2 regions of the Citrobacter sp. Cm046 genome follow, and region 1 is predicted to be linked to the other one. Evidence: predicted binding sites of a transcription regulator. Region 1 holds the regulator's gene; the other holds the start of a gene.
What was found. The regulator Fur, encoded in region 1, represses iron uptake genes when iron is present. The targets are predictions, from matches to a motif close to ATAATAATGAGAACNACTATCAA.
Positions count from the first base shown of each region.

Region 2: the regulator Fur is predicted to act here: its motif matches at 2,743-2,765, upstream of fes (enterochelin esterase).

Region 1 covers NZ_JAOWGP010000027.1:14,631-20,369, reverse strand. The annotation lists gene ybfF (esterase) at 1-378, shown strand, start outside; gene ybfE (LexA regulated protein) at 507-794, shown strand; gene fldA (flavodoxin FldA) at 950-1,480, shown strand; gene OGX98_RS01165 (ryhB-regulated fur leader peptide) at 1,691-1,777, shown strand; gene fur (ferric iron uptake transcriptional regulator) at 1,770-2,216, shown strand; gene tcuR (tricarballylate utilization LysR family transcriptional regulator TcuR) at 2,346-3,272, shown strand; gene tcuA (FAD-dependent tricarballylate dehydrogenase TcuA) at 3,370-4,773, shown strand; gene tcuB (tricarballylate utilization 4Fe-4S protein TcuB) at 4,760-5,739, shown strand, end outside.
Region 2 covers NZ_JAOWGP010000036.1:396,113-401,851, forward strand. The annotation lists gene entD (enterobactin synthase subunit EntD) at 1-240, opposite strand, end outside; gene OGX98_RS08505 (TonB-dependent siderophore receptor) at 291-2,564, opposite strand; gene fes (enterochelin esterase) at 2,817-4,034, shown strand; gene OGX98_RS08515 (MbtH family protein) at 4,065-4,283, shown strand; gene entF (enterobactin non-ribosomal peptide synthetase EntF) at 4,280-5,739, shown strand, end outside.

The DNA.
Region 1 (5,739 bases):
GCCGTGACGGATGCACAAGCCGCATCACGCCAGCAGGCGGCAAGCGTGATGCGCCAGTACCTGAAAGAAGAAGGCGTAATCCAGTTTCTGCTGAAATCCTTTGTTGACGGCGAGTGGCGTTTCAATGTCCCCGCATTGTGGGACCAGTATCCTCATATTGTGGGCTGGGAAACCATACCTGCATGGGATCATCCGGCGCTGTTCATCCCTGGTGGAAACTCGCCGTATGTTACCGAAGCGTACCGTGACCAATTACTGGCGCAATTCCCTCAGGCAAGGGCGCATGTTATTGCAGGTGCAGGTCACTGGGTACACGCAGAAAAACCAGATGCGGTCCTACGCGCCATCCGTCGTTATCTGACGGACAAGGCCAACTGATTAAAAACTCAGCGTCCGCGCGCGATTACGTGCGTGGGCGTTGGCGCGCCCCCCCTGCTGATGTATGATGGCGCGCTATCCATCCGGGCAGACGCCTGGCTGATTGTTTCCCCGAAGTCACCAAGATCATGGCCAAAGAACAAACGGACCGTACGACATTAGATCTGTTCGCGCAGGAGCGTCGCCCGGGACGACCCAAAACCAATCCGCTTTCGCGTGATGAACAGTTACGTATTAATAAACGTAATCAGCTTAAACGCGACAAAGTTCGCGGGCTTAAGCGTGTCGAACTGAAACTGAATGCCGACGCCGTTGACGCTCTGAACGAGCTGGCGGACGCACGTAACATGAGTCGCAGTGAACTCATCGAAGAGATGCTGATGAACCAACTCACCACGTTGCGTGGTCAGGCATAGTCTGAATTTCTGCTCTAAATCATAAATCGTGTAGCACAGAGTGCAGTCCCGCGTGTTTGCTGTTTCCGCATGCCTGACTGTTCTGCTATGATTGCCCTTATCCGTGGGCATTGCGCCACCACCATTTCAATAAGTTTCAAGAGGTTATTTTACTCATGGCAATCACTGGCATCTTTTTCGGCAGCGACACCGGTAACACCGAAAACATCGCAAAAATGATTCAAAAACAGCTTGGTAAAGACATTGCCGATGTACATGACATTGCAAAAAGCAGCAAAGAAGACCTGGAAGGGTATGACATTCTTCTGCTCGGTATCCCAACCTGGTATTACGGTGAAGCGCAGTGTGACTGGGACGACTTCTTCCCTACTCTCGAAGACATTGATTTTAACGGTAAACTGGTTGCGCTGTTTGGCTGCGGCGACCAGGAAGACTACGCAGAATATTTCTGTGATGCGTTAGGTACCATCCGCGACATCATCGAACCACGCGGCGCAACCATCGTCGGTCACTGGCCAACGGCGGGTTATCACTTTGAAGCGTCTAAAGGCCTGGCTGATGATGACCACTTTGTCGGTCTGGCTATTGATGAAGATCGCCAGCCTGAGCTGACCGCTGAACGCGTAGAAAAATGGGTTAAACAGATTTCTGAAGAACTGCATCTCGACGAAATCATTAACGCCTGATTTCATGCGGCGTAGAAACGTATCTACGCCGCATCAATAGATAAAACCAATCAAAATAATTGCTACAAATTTGTAACTTTCTCGCCTGACCCTGTACAATGGCTGGATGCCAATCGGGTATTGCACAGAGTGTTTGTCGGCGATACCACGTTTTGATTAACAATATTTGCCAGAGACTTGCTGTTTTCATTTAGACATGGCAGTTCTATAATGATACGCATTATCTCAAGTGCAATTTCTGTCACTTCTGTTAATGAAGTGAACCGCTTAGCTACAGGACAGATTCCGCATGACTGACAATAATACCGCATTAAAGAAGGCTGGCCTGAAAGTAACGCTTCCTCGTTTAAAAATTCTGGAAGTTCTTCAGGAACCGGATAACCATCACGTCAGTGCGGAAGACTTATACAAACGCCTGATAGACATGGGTGAAGAGATTGGTCTGGCGACCGTGTATCGCGTGCTGAACCAATTTGATGATGCCGGTATCGTAACCCGCCATAATTTTGAAGGTGGCAAATCCGTCTTCGAATTAACCCAACAGCATCATCACGATCACCTGATTTGCCTCGACTGTGGCAAAGTGGTCGAATTTAGCGATGATTCCATCGAAGCGCGTCAGCGTGAGATTGCGGCTAAACATGGTATTCGCTTAACCAACCATAGCCTCTATCTGTACGGTCACTGCGCTGAAGGCGATTGCCGCGAAGATGAGCATGCGCACGACGCCAAATAATATGATGTTTTCTGAAAAGCCAACCCTGCGGTTGGCTTTTTTTATAAGCTAAACCTGGCCGGGGGCCTCTTCCTTTCGAGTCAATGCAGCTTTAATGTAAAATTCACCCTACCTCATCGGAGAGCCGAAATGGAGCTTCGCCAGCTACGCTATTATGTTCGTATTGTAGAAACCGGCAGTATGGGCAGCGCGGCGCTCGATCTCAATATTGGTGTTTCGGCTCTCAGCCAGCAAATGACCCGGCTGGAAAACGAACTCGCTATTCGCCTGCTGCAACGAACCTCTCGTGGCGTGACGCCCACCAGCGCCGGACTGGCTTTTTACTCCCAGGCACAACTGGCATTACGTCACGCAGACGATGCGATCCTCGCGGCTCGAGAGGCCCGGCTTTCCGGTCACGTCAGCGTCGGAATGGCTCCCAGTACCGCATCCGTGCTCGGTGTGCCTTTCATTAATGCAATGCGGGAAAACTATGCAGATGTCCGCCTGCATGTGGTGGAAAGCCTCTCCGGTAACCTGGAGCGGATGATTAATACCCGCCAAATTGATTTAGCAGTGGTGTTTCAAAAGGAAAAAATCCTGCGCTGGAGCGCCAGACCGATTCTCGAAGAACGGCTATTTTTGATTGGCACCCATGCTTTACTGGATGATATTACGGATGACAATATCGCCCCTGCCCAGCTGGTTAATATTCCATTGATAATGCCAAGCCCGGGTCACGGCCTGCGCGGCAGACTGGATGCTATCTGCCAGGAACATGCTCTGAACATTGAGATCACTACAGAAATTGATGGTCTGACGCTGTTGATGAGCGCCGTTCGCAGTGGAATCGGTGCCACATTACAACCCGGCGCGGCGATTTCGCATCTCGATAAAGAGACGCTAAGAGTGATCGGCGTCCATAATCCAATACTTAGCCGCCCTAATTTTCTTGTCAGCCTTTCTGATGATGAACTTACCCCCGCAGGTCTCGCTGCCCGCGTGATACTGACCAAAGTGATGTGTCAACTGGTGGAAGCAGGAAGCTGGCCAGGCGCAATTCTTTACAATAACTAAAGGGCTATTTAGCATCACAGCGTAGCGCCCACACAACTTACACGTATACATTTTAATTACAAATTTAACAATTAGTTAAATGGTAATGGAGTATACGATGGTTGATGTTCTGGTGATTGGCGGCGGCAATGCCGCATTATGTGCTGCCTTAACCGCCCGGGAGCAAGGGGCTTCTGTATTACTGCTCGAAGCAGCCCCCCGAGAATGGCGCGGAGGGAATTCCCAACACACGCGTAATTTACGCTGTATGCATGATGCCCCACAGGATGTCCTGGTAGAGAGCTATCCAGAAGAGGAGTTCTGGCAGGATCTCTGGCGTGTAACTGAAGGAAATACCAACGAAGCACTGGCGCGGTTGGTGATACGTACCTCTTCGCAATGTCGCGACTGGATGCGCCAGCACGGCGTTAATTTTCAACCCCCTCTTTCCGGTGCTTTGCATGTGGCGCGCACTAACGCCTTCTTTATGGGCGGCGGAAAAGCTCTCGTGAATGCCTATTATCGCAGCGCAGAAAAGCTGGGCGTGCAAATTCGCTATAACACACCGGTCCAGGCGCTAGAACTGCATAATGGCGAGTTCGTAGCGGCACTGGCAGGCAAAGAGCGCATTGTGGCTAAGTCCTGCGTGCTTGCCGCCGGGGGGTTTGAATCTAACCGCGAATGGCTGCGGGAGGCGTGGGGCAAGAATGCCCGCGGCGAGTGGCCTGCGGATAACTTTCTTATTCGCGGCACACGCTTTAACCAGGGCGTACTGCTTAAATTTATGATCGATGCCGGGGCGGACATTGTCGGCGATCCCTCCCAGTCACACTGCGTGGCGATTGACGCCAGAGCACCATTATACGATGGCGGAATTTGCACCCGTGTGGACTGTGTCTCGCTGGGCATAGTGGTAAATCGTGATGCTGAACGTTTTTATGATGAAGGCGAAGATTTCTGGCCAAAACGTTACGCTATCTGGGGACGGCTGGTTGCCCATCAGCCCGGACAAATTGGCTACTCCATTATCGACAGTAAAGCGATCGGCCACTTCATGCCTCCGGTCTTTCCTGGCGCACAGGCCAATACGCTGACAGAGCTTGCTCGCCAGTTGGGACTGGATGTCGAACGCTTTACCCACACCATCATGCAGTACAACAGCGCCTGCCTGCCTGGGCAATTCGATCACACCACGCTGGATAACTGCGCAACACAAGGTCTGACACCGGCGAAAACACACTGGGCACGACCATTAGATACGCCACCTTACTATGGCTATGCCTTACGCCCGGGGATCACCTTCACCTATCTGGGGCTGAAAGTGGACGAACATGCCGCAGTACACTTTGCCGGACAGCCAAGCCGCAACCTGTTCGTTGCCGGAGAGATGATGGCGGGCAACGTGCTGGGTAAAGGCTATACCGCTGGTGTAGGAATGTCTATCGGCACAACTTTTGGCTGTATTGCCGGAAAAGAGGCCGCCCTGGCTGCACAAAAGGAGGCTCATCATGAAGCAGCTTGAGAAATTGATCATTGAAGCGCAAATTCTCACCGAGCCGGAAGCAGAGGTTGAACGTGTGATGCAGGTCTGTAATGCCTGCCGCTATTGCGAAGGTTTTTGCGCAGTTTTTCCGGCGATGACTCAGCGCCTGGAATTTGGTAAAGCGGATATAAACTATCTGGCAAACTTGTGCCATAACTGTGGTGCTTGTCTGCACTCCTGCCAATATGCTCCGCCCCATGAATTTGCTCTCAATGTACCGAAAGCGATGGCGGAAGTACGGCTGGAAACCTATCAGCACTACGCCCAACCCGCGGCCTTTGGCGCGCTTTATCATCGGGCAGGCGTAACCACGACGCTGTCGCTGGTTTTCGGCCTTATCGTGTTTCTGCTCCTCGCCATGGGTTTAAAGGGTTCATTATTCCATCCTCCACTGGCCGGGGATTTCTATCAAATTTTTCCGCATAACCTGCTGGCATGGATGTTTGGCTCTGTTTTTATCCTGGCAATAGGTTTGCTTATGGCAGGCGTGATCCGCTTCTGGCGAGAGATCTCCCCGGGTATGCCGCGTTCCGCGGAAATTGCTGAAGCCTCACACAATGCGCTGACGTTGAAATATCTCGACGGTGGGCACGGCAAAGGTTGTAACGAAGCGGATGATGCCTTCACTCTGATGCGTCGCCGTTTCCATCACTTCACCTTCTACGGTTTTATGCTCTGCTTTGCCGCCACCATCGTAGCGACGGGCTATCACTACTTCGCAGGTATAGAAGCACCCTACCCGTTCTTTAGTCTTCCAGTGATCCTTGGCACCTTGGGCGGTATTGGTTTAGTTGTAGGCCCTGCTGGCTTGTTATGGCTGAATCTTAAGCGCTCACCGCTACATGGTGACGCGCGGCAAAAACCAATGGATCGCGGTTTTATTTTGCTGCTGCTACTGACCAGCCTGACTGGTTTAGCGTTGCTGGCAGGTAGAGACACCTCCTG
Region 2 (5,739 bases), on a different contig from region 1:
CCACAGGGGCTGGCGACGGTCGCCGATGCCGGGGATGTTTTTGATGCCATATTCACGCAGGGCATGGACTGCGGCAATACGCCCCGCCAGGTGTTCTGATTTTCGCTTCCGTCCGGCAGAGATTAGCTGTGCGTGATGGGGGAGCCAGAGTAAATCGTGCTCGTGAAAGCTGTCGGGCTCAAATTCGACAAGATGCAGCGTGTGGTCTGCAAAGGGAAGTGGTGTGTGTGTTGTGCGCATTGTCTTTGACAAATTCCCTCTCCTCACCAGGAGGAGAGGGAAAAATATTATCAGAAGCGCGTGTTAACGCTCATGTACCACGTACGACCCGGTTCGTTATAGGTGTACGCACCTGCGCCTGCCATATAAGAAACGTCGGTCGTGCTGCCAGTGGTTTGGGCATTACCTGCACGCCACAAACGTTTGTCGAAGACGTTATCCACGCCGCCGGTCAGGCTGACATTTTTCATCACATCCCAGGTCGCGCTCAGGCCGACAATGCTGTACGGACTCACCTCATTTGCGGAGCTGCCGGTAACCGGTTTACCCTGGTAATCGTATTTTTTCGGCTGCTGTTTGCCATACCAGGTGAAGGTAGACTGCAATGACAAATCTTCGCGAGCCTGCCAGCTTAAGGTAGAGTTCAGCGTATATTCTGGAATAATCGACAGGCGCTCGCCGGTCTCTTTATTCTTGCTTTGCAGCATGTAAGTGATGTTGTTCGTCCAGTTAACGGTTTCGCTCACTGGTACGTTCAACGTCCCTTCCAGACCTTCGACCACAGCTTTAGGCACGTTCTCCCACTGATAGATATCGGTGTAAGTTGTCTTGCCTTTATTGGTGATGGACGTTCTGTCAAATGGCGTGGTACCGGCTTCGATCTTGTTACGGTAATCGTTGCGGAACCAGGTTACGCCGGCCAGCCAGCCATCGCGCTTGAACTCCAGGCCAATCTCTTTGTTGATACTGGTTTCTGCTTTTAGATCATCGTTGCCCATCATATAGCAACCAATGCCGCTGGCGGCTCCGGTGGCATAGCAACCCTGACCTTTACTGTACAGAATATAGTTCGGGTTGAGCTGGTACAGGCTTGGTGCTTTGTAGGCGCGAGCGATCCCCATTTTCAGGGTAAAGTCATCACCCAGACCTTGTGACAGGTTCAGAGAAGGACTCCAGTTATCGCCCACAATGCTGTGATGGTCGAAACGCAGGCCCGGTGTCAGCATGGTGCTGTCGGTCAGCTCCATATTGTTTTCAGCAAACAGGGAGAAAATTTCCGCTTTGGAATACGGGCTACGATCGGTGCTGTTGAAGCCAGGGATGTTGCCGCCCATAAAGGTTTGCGAGTTGGACAGCATGTCTTTCATACGCTGTTGGTTCCATTCGGTACCGAGCGTCAGATTTTGGTTAACCAGCAGATCCAGCGGAATACTGATTTCACTGTGCAGCATGACATCGTTCAGATCGGCATCAACATATTTTTGCGATGCGTTCGGGTCAAAGATCCCTTCTGTACCCCCGGCTAAACCTTCCGGCGTACGGGAGTTACGCGTATGTTCATACTGCACCCAGTTGCTGGTGGTAACGCCGTTATCCCAGCCGCCGTTCCAGGTCAGGGAGTAGTTTTGACGGTACAGACGATTGGTCTCTTTACCGTAGTTATCTTTCACCAGTTGGTTGGTGTTGGTGTTTTGGGTGTCGCCAGCGTACAGGTTGCCCTGGCGGCTATACCCGGCTTCAAGTTCCAGTGACTGGAGTGGAGCGAAATCCCAGCGTACAACGCCGTTGATGTCTTTGTTGATCACACCTTCGCGACCGGCAGGTAACGTGTTGGCATAGGTGCCGGTACGCTCTGACTGATGTCCCTGGTTGATATCCCATGCGTCGGCCTGGGTTTTATCGAGATTACCGTACAGGCGGAAGCTGAAATCCCCACCCATCGGGCCATTAAGGCTAAAGGTGGTACGTTTGGTCGAGCCTTCGTCTTTGTGTTCCGGGGCGTTGAAATAGGTATCCCAGGAACCGTGCCATTCGTTGCTGCCTTTTTTGGTGATGATATTCACCACGCCGCCCGCCGCACCGTTGCCGTAGCGTGCAGCAGCAGGGCCACGCAGTACTTCAATGCGCTCAATCATTTCCGGGGGTACCCAGGAGGTATCACCACGGGTATCGCGCTCGCCGCGCCAGCCCTGACGTACGGAGTTGCGGCTGGTGACTGGCTTACCGTCGATCAGGATCAGGGTGTTTTCTGGTCCCATACCGCGAATATCGATCTGACGGTTGTTACCACGCTGACCGCTGGTTGAGTTACCGGTCAGGTTAACACCAGGCATGGTACGGATGATTTCCGAGACATCGCGAGCGGGAGGATTCTTACGGATTTCATCAGCAGTGATGGTTGAAACGCCTGGCGCCTGCAGGTTCTGTTGGGCGGCAGTGACGACGATGGTGTCTTCATGAGAGACGGCGGCGCTGTCGGTGTTATCTTCTGCCATTGCTGGCAGTGCTACCCCGTAAATACCTAAATTGACCAATAAGGCCAGTGAATGAATCTTGTTGTTCATTGTATGTCCTGCTTTCTTTTAGCCACGAGTACCAATGTGCCGTTTTGAAGCACCAGGCCTGATGTCGCCCGCATCTGCGAAAACTATCCATTCCAGAAAAAGTTCGCAGCGCCAGGTCGGTTTATAAGTGGTGAAATAATGCGCGCGCTTCCCACAGCGCGGTAATACGCTATTGCAAATGCAAATAGTTATCAATAATATTATCAATATATTTCACGCCTAAATAAAAAATTGCACAATAAACATGGGGTTATGACGGTGACGACGTTAATGATGGGAAGCGAAGCGTGGTGGCAGTCAAAACAAGGCCCTGAGTGGGTGCGCGAGGATAGCGGTGATTACCGTGTGACCTTTTGGTGGCGTGATCCGCAGGGAACGGAGAAAACGTCGGCAATTCGTCATGTGTGGGTCTACATTACCGGTGTGACCGATCACCATCAAAATGCCATTCCCCAGTCGATGCAACGCATTGATGGTACAAATGTTTGGTGCTGGAGCACCACTATGAGCGCTCACTGGCGCGGTAGCTACTGCTTTATCCCCTCTGAACGAAACGATATTTTTGCCGCGTTATCTGCTGGTGATACGCCAGACAGAGCGACTCTTCGGGAAGGTTGGCGCCAACTGTTGCCGCAGGCGATTGCCGATCCCCTCAATCCCCAAAGCTGGCAAGGCGGGCGTGGTCATGCGGTTTCGGCGCTGGAAATGCCTGATGCGCCCGTCCAGCCAGGCTGGGATTATCCTGAACCCCCTGACACACCCGCGATATGCCTGCAATGGCGTAGCGCACGGCTGGGTAATACGCGACGCGTGTGGGTATTTACCACTGGCGAGGCCAGCCCTGAGGATCGCCCGCTCGCTATTCTGCTGGATGGCCAGTTTTGGGCGCAAAGTATGCCCGTCTGGCCAGCACTGACTTCACTTACTCACCGCAATCAGCTTCCAGCTGCCGTTTATCTCCTGATCGATGCCATCGACACGTCTCATCGCAGCCATGAGTTGCCGTGTAATGCTGATTTTTGGTTGGCAGTACAGCAGGAGTTGCTGCCACTGGTGAAGGCGACTACCGCGTTCAGCGATGACCCGCAGCGCACCGTGGTGGCCGGGCAAAGTTTTGGCGGATTGTCATCGATGTACGCTGGATTGACCTGGCCTGAACGTTTTGGCTGCGTGCTCAGCCAGTCCGGCTCCTACTGGTGGCCTCATCGTGATAGTCATCAGGATGGGGTGATTATTGAACAACTAAAGGCGGGAGCGTTAAGCGCTCGGGGCCTGCGTATTGTTCTGGAAGCCGGTACTCGCGAACCGATTATTTTTCGCGCGAATCAGAGGCTTTACGCCCAGTTCCCTCCCGATTCACGGTCTTTTTTCTGGCGTCAGGTTGATGGTGGACACGATGCGCTTTGCTGGCGCGGCGGATTGATGCAGGGGCTGATGACGCTCTGGCAACCGCTTATCGACACGATTTAACCGGACGATGTTCCACGACAGGAGTTGAGTATGGAATTCAGTAATCCCTTCGATAACCCGCAGGGGCAGTTTTACATTCTGCAAAACCCACAACGTCAGTTTAGCCTTTGGCCGCAGCAGTGCTCACTTCCTGTTGGCTGGCAGGTTATATGCGAGCCGCAATCTCAGGAAGTATGTCAACAATGGCTGGAGGCGCACTGGACCACGCTGACGCCTGCAAATTATGCCGATCGACAGGAGGCAGAATGACTCAGCGTTTACCGTTAGTTGCGGCTCAGCCGGGTATCTGGATGGCAGAAAAACTCTCCACATTACCCTCGGCATGGAGCGTAGCGCACTACGTAGAATTAACCGGGGAACTGAATGCGTCGTTGCTGGCGAAGGCCGTAGTTGCGGGACAGCAGCATGCCGATACTCTACGCATGCGCTTTACTGAAGATAACGGTGATGTTTGGCAATGGGTTGATCCTGCTCTGACTTTTGCCGAACCTGAGATTATCGATCTGCGCGGAAAATCCGCTCCGCATGAGGCTGCATGCGCGTTAATGCAGGCCGATCTGCAGCAGGACTTACGCGTCGACAGTGGGAAATCGCTGGTCTTTCATCAGCTCTTTCAGGTGGAAGATAACCGCTGGTATTGGTATCAACGTTACCATCACTTGCTGGTCGATGGCTTCAGTTTCCCGGCAATTACCCGCCATATAGTCGCAATCTACAGTGCATGGCAGCGTGGCGAAAAGACGCCTGACTCGCCTTTTACGCCATTTGTCGAAGTGGTGGAAGAGTATCAACAATATCGCGACAGTGACGCGTATCTACGCGATGGCGCTTTCTGGAACGAGCAGCGGCGGCAATTACCGCCACCGGCATCGCTGTCCAGTAAACCGCTGCCGGGACGGGCGACCACTGCGGATATTATTCGCATGAAATTGTCAGCACCTGACGGCTCATTCCGTCAGCTTGCCGCTCGTATGCCCGACGTTCAGCGCGCGGATTTAGCACTGGCTCTGGTTGCATTATGGCTGGGACGTTTATGCAGCCGGATGGATTATGCCGCCGGGTTTATCTTCATGCGACGCATGGGGTCAGCAGCGTTAACGGCAACCGGTCCGGTACTGAATGTTCTGCCATTCGGCGTCAGTCTTGATGCGGCGGAAAGCCTGCCTGAACTGGCGAAACGCCTTGCCGGGCAGCTAAAGAAAATGCGCCGACATCAGCGCTACGATGCGGAGCAAATTGTGCGTGACAGCGGGCGAGCCGCCGGTGAGGAGCCGTTGTTTGGTCCTGTACTGAACGTGAAAATTTTCGACTATCAGTTAGACATTCCCGGTGTACAGGCGCAAACCCATACGCTGGCGACGGGGCCGGTTAACGATCTCGAACTGGCGCTATTTCCGGATGAAAATGGTGGCCTGAGCATTGAAATCCTGGCAAATAAACAGCGTTACGATGAAGCCACGCTGACACAGCATGCCTCGCGTTTAGCAGGTCTTATCGACCAGTTTGCTGAAAATCCGGCGCTGTGCTGCGGCGAGGCAGAGATGCTGCTGCCGACAGAACACGCACAGCTGGCGAAGATTAACGATACTGAAGTTGAGATCCCGTCCACTACGCTAAGTGCGCTGATTGCGACACAAAGCGATAAAACACCGGATGCCCCGGCGCTGGCCGATGCCCGCTATCAGTTCAGCTATCGCGAAATGCG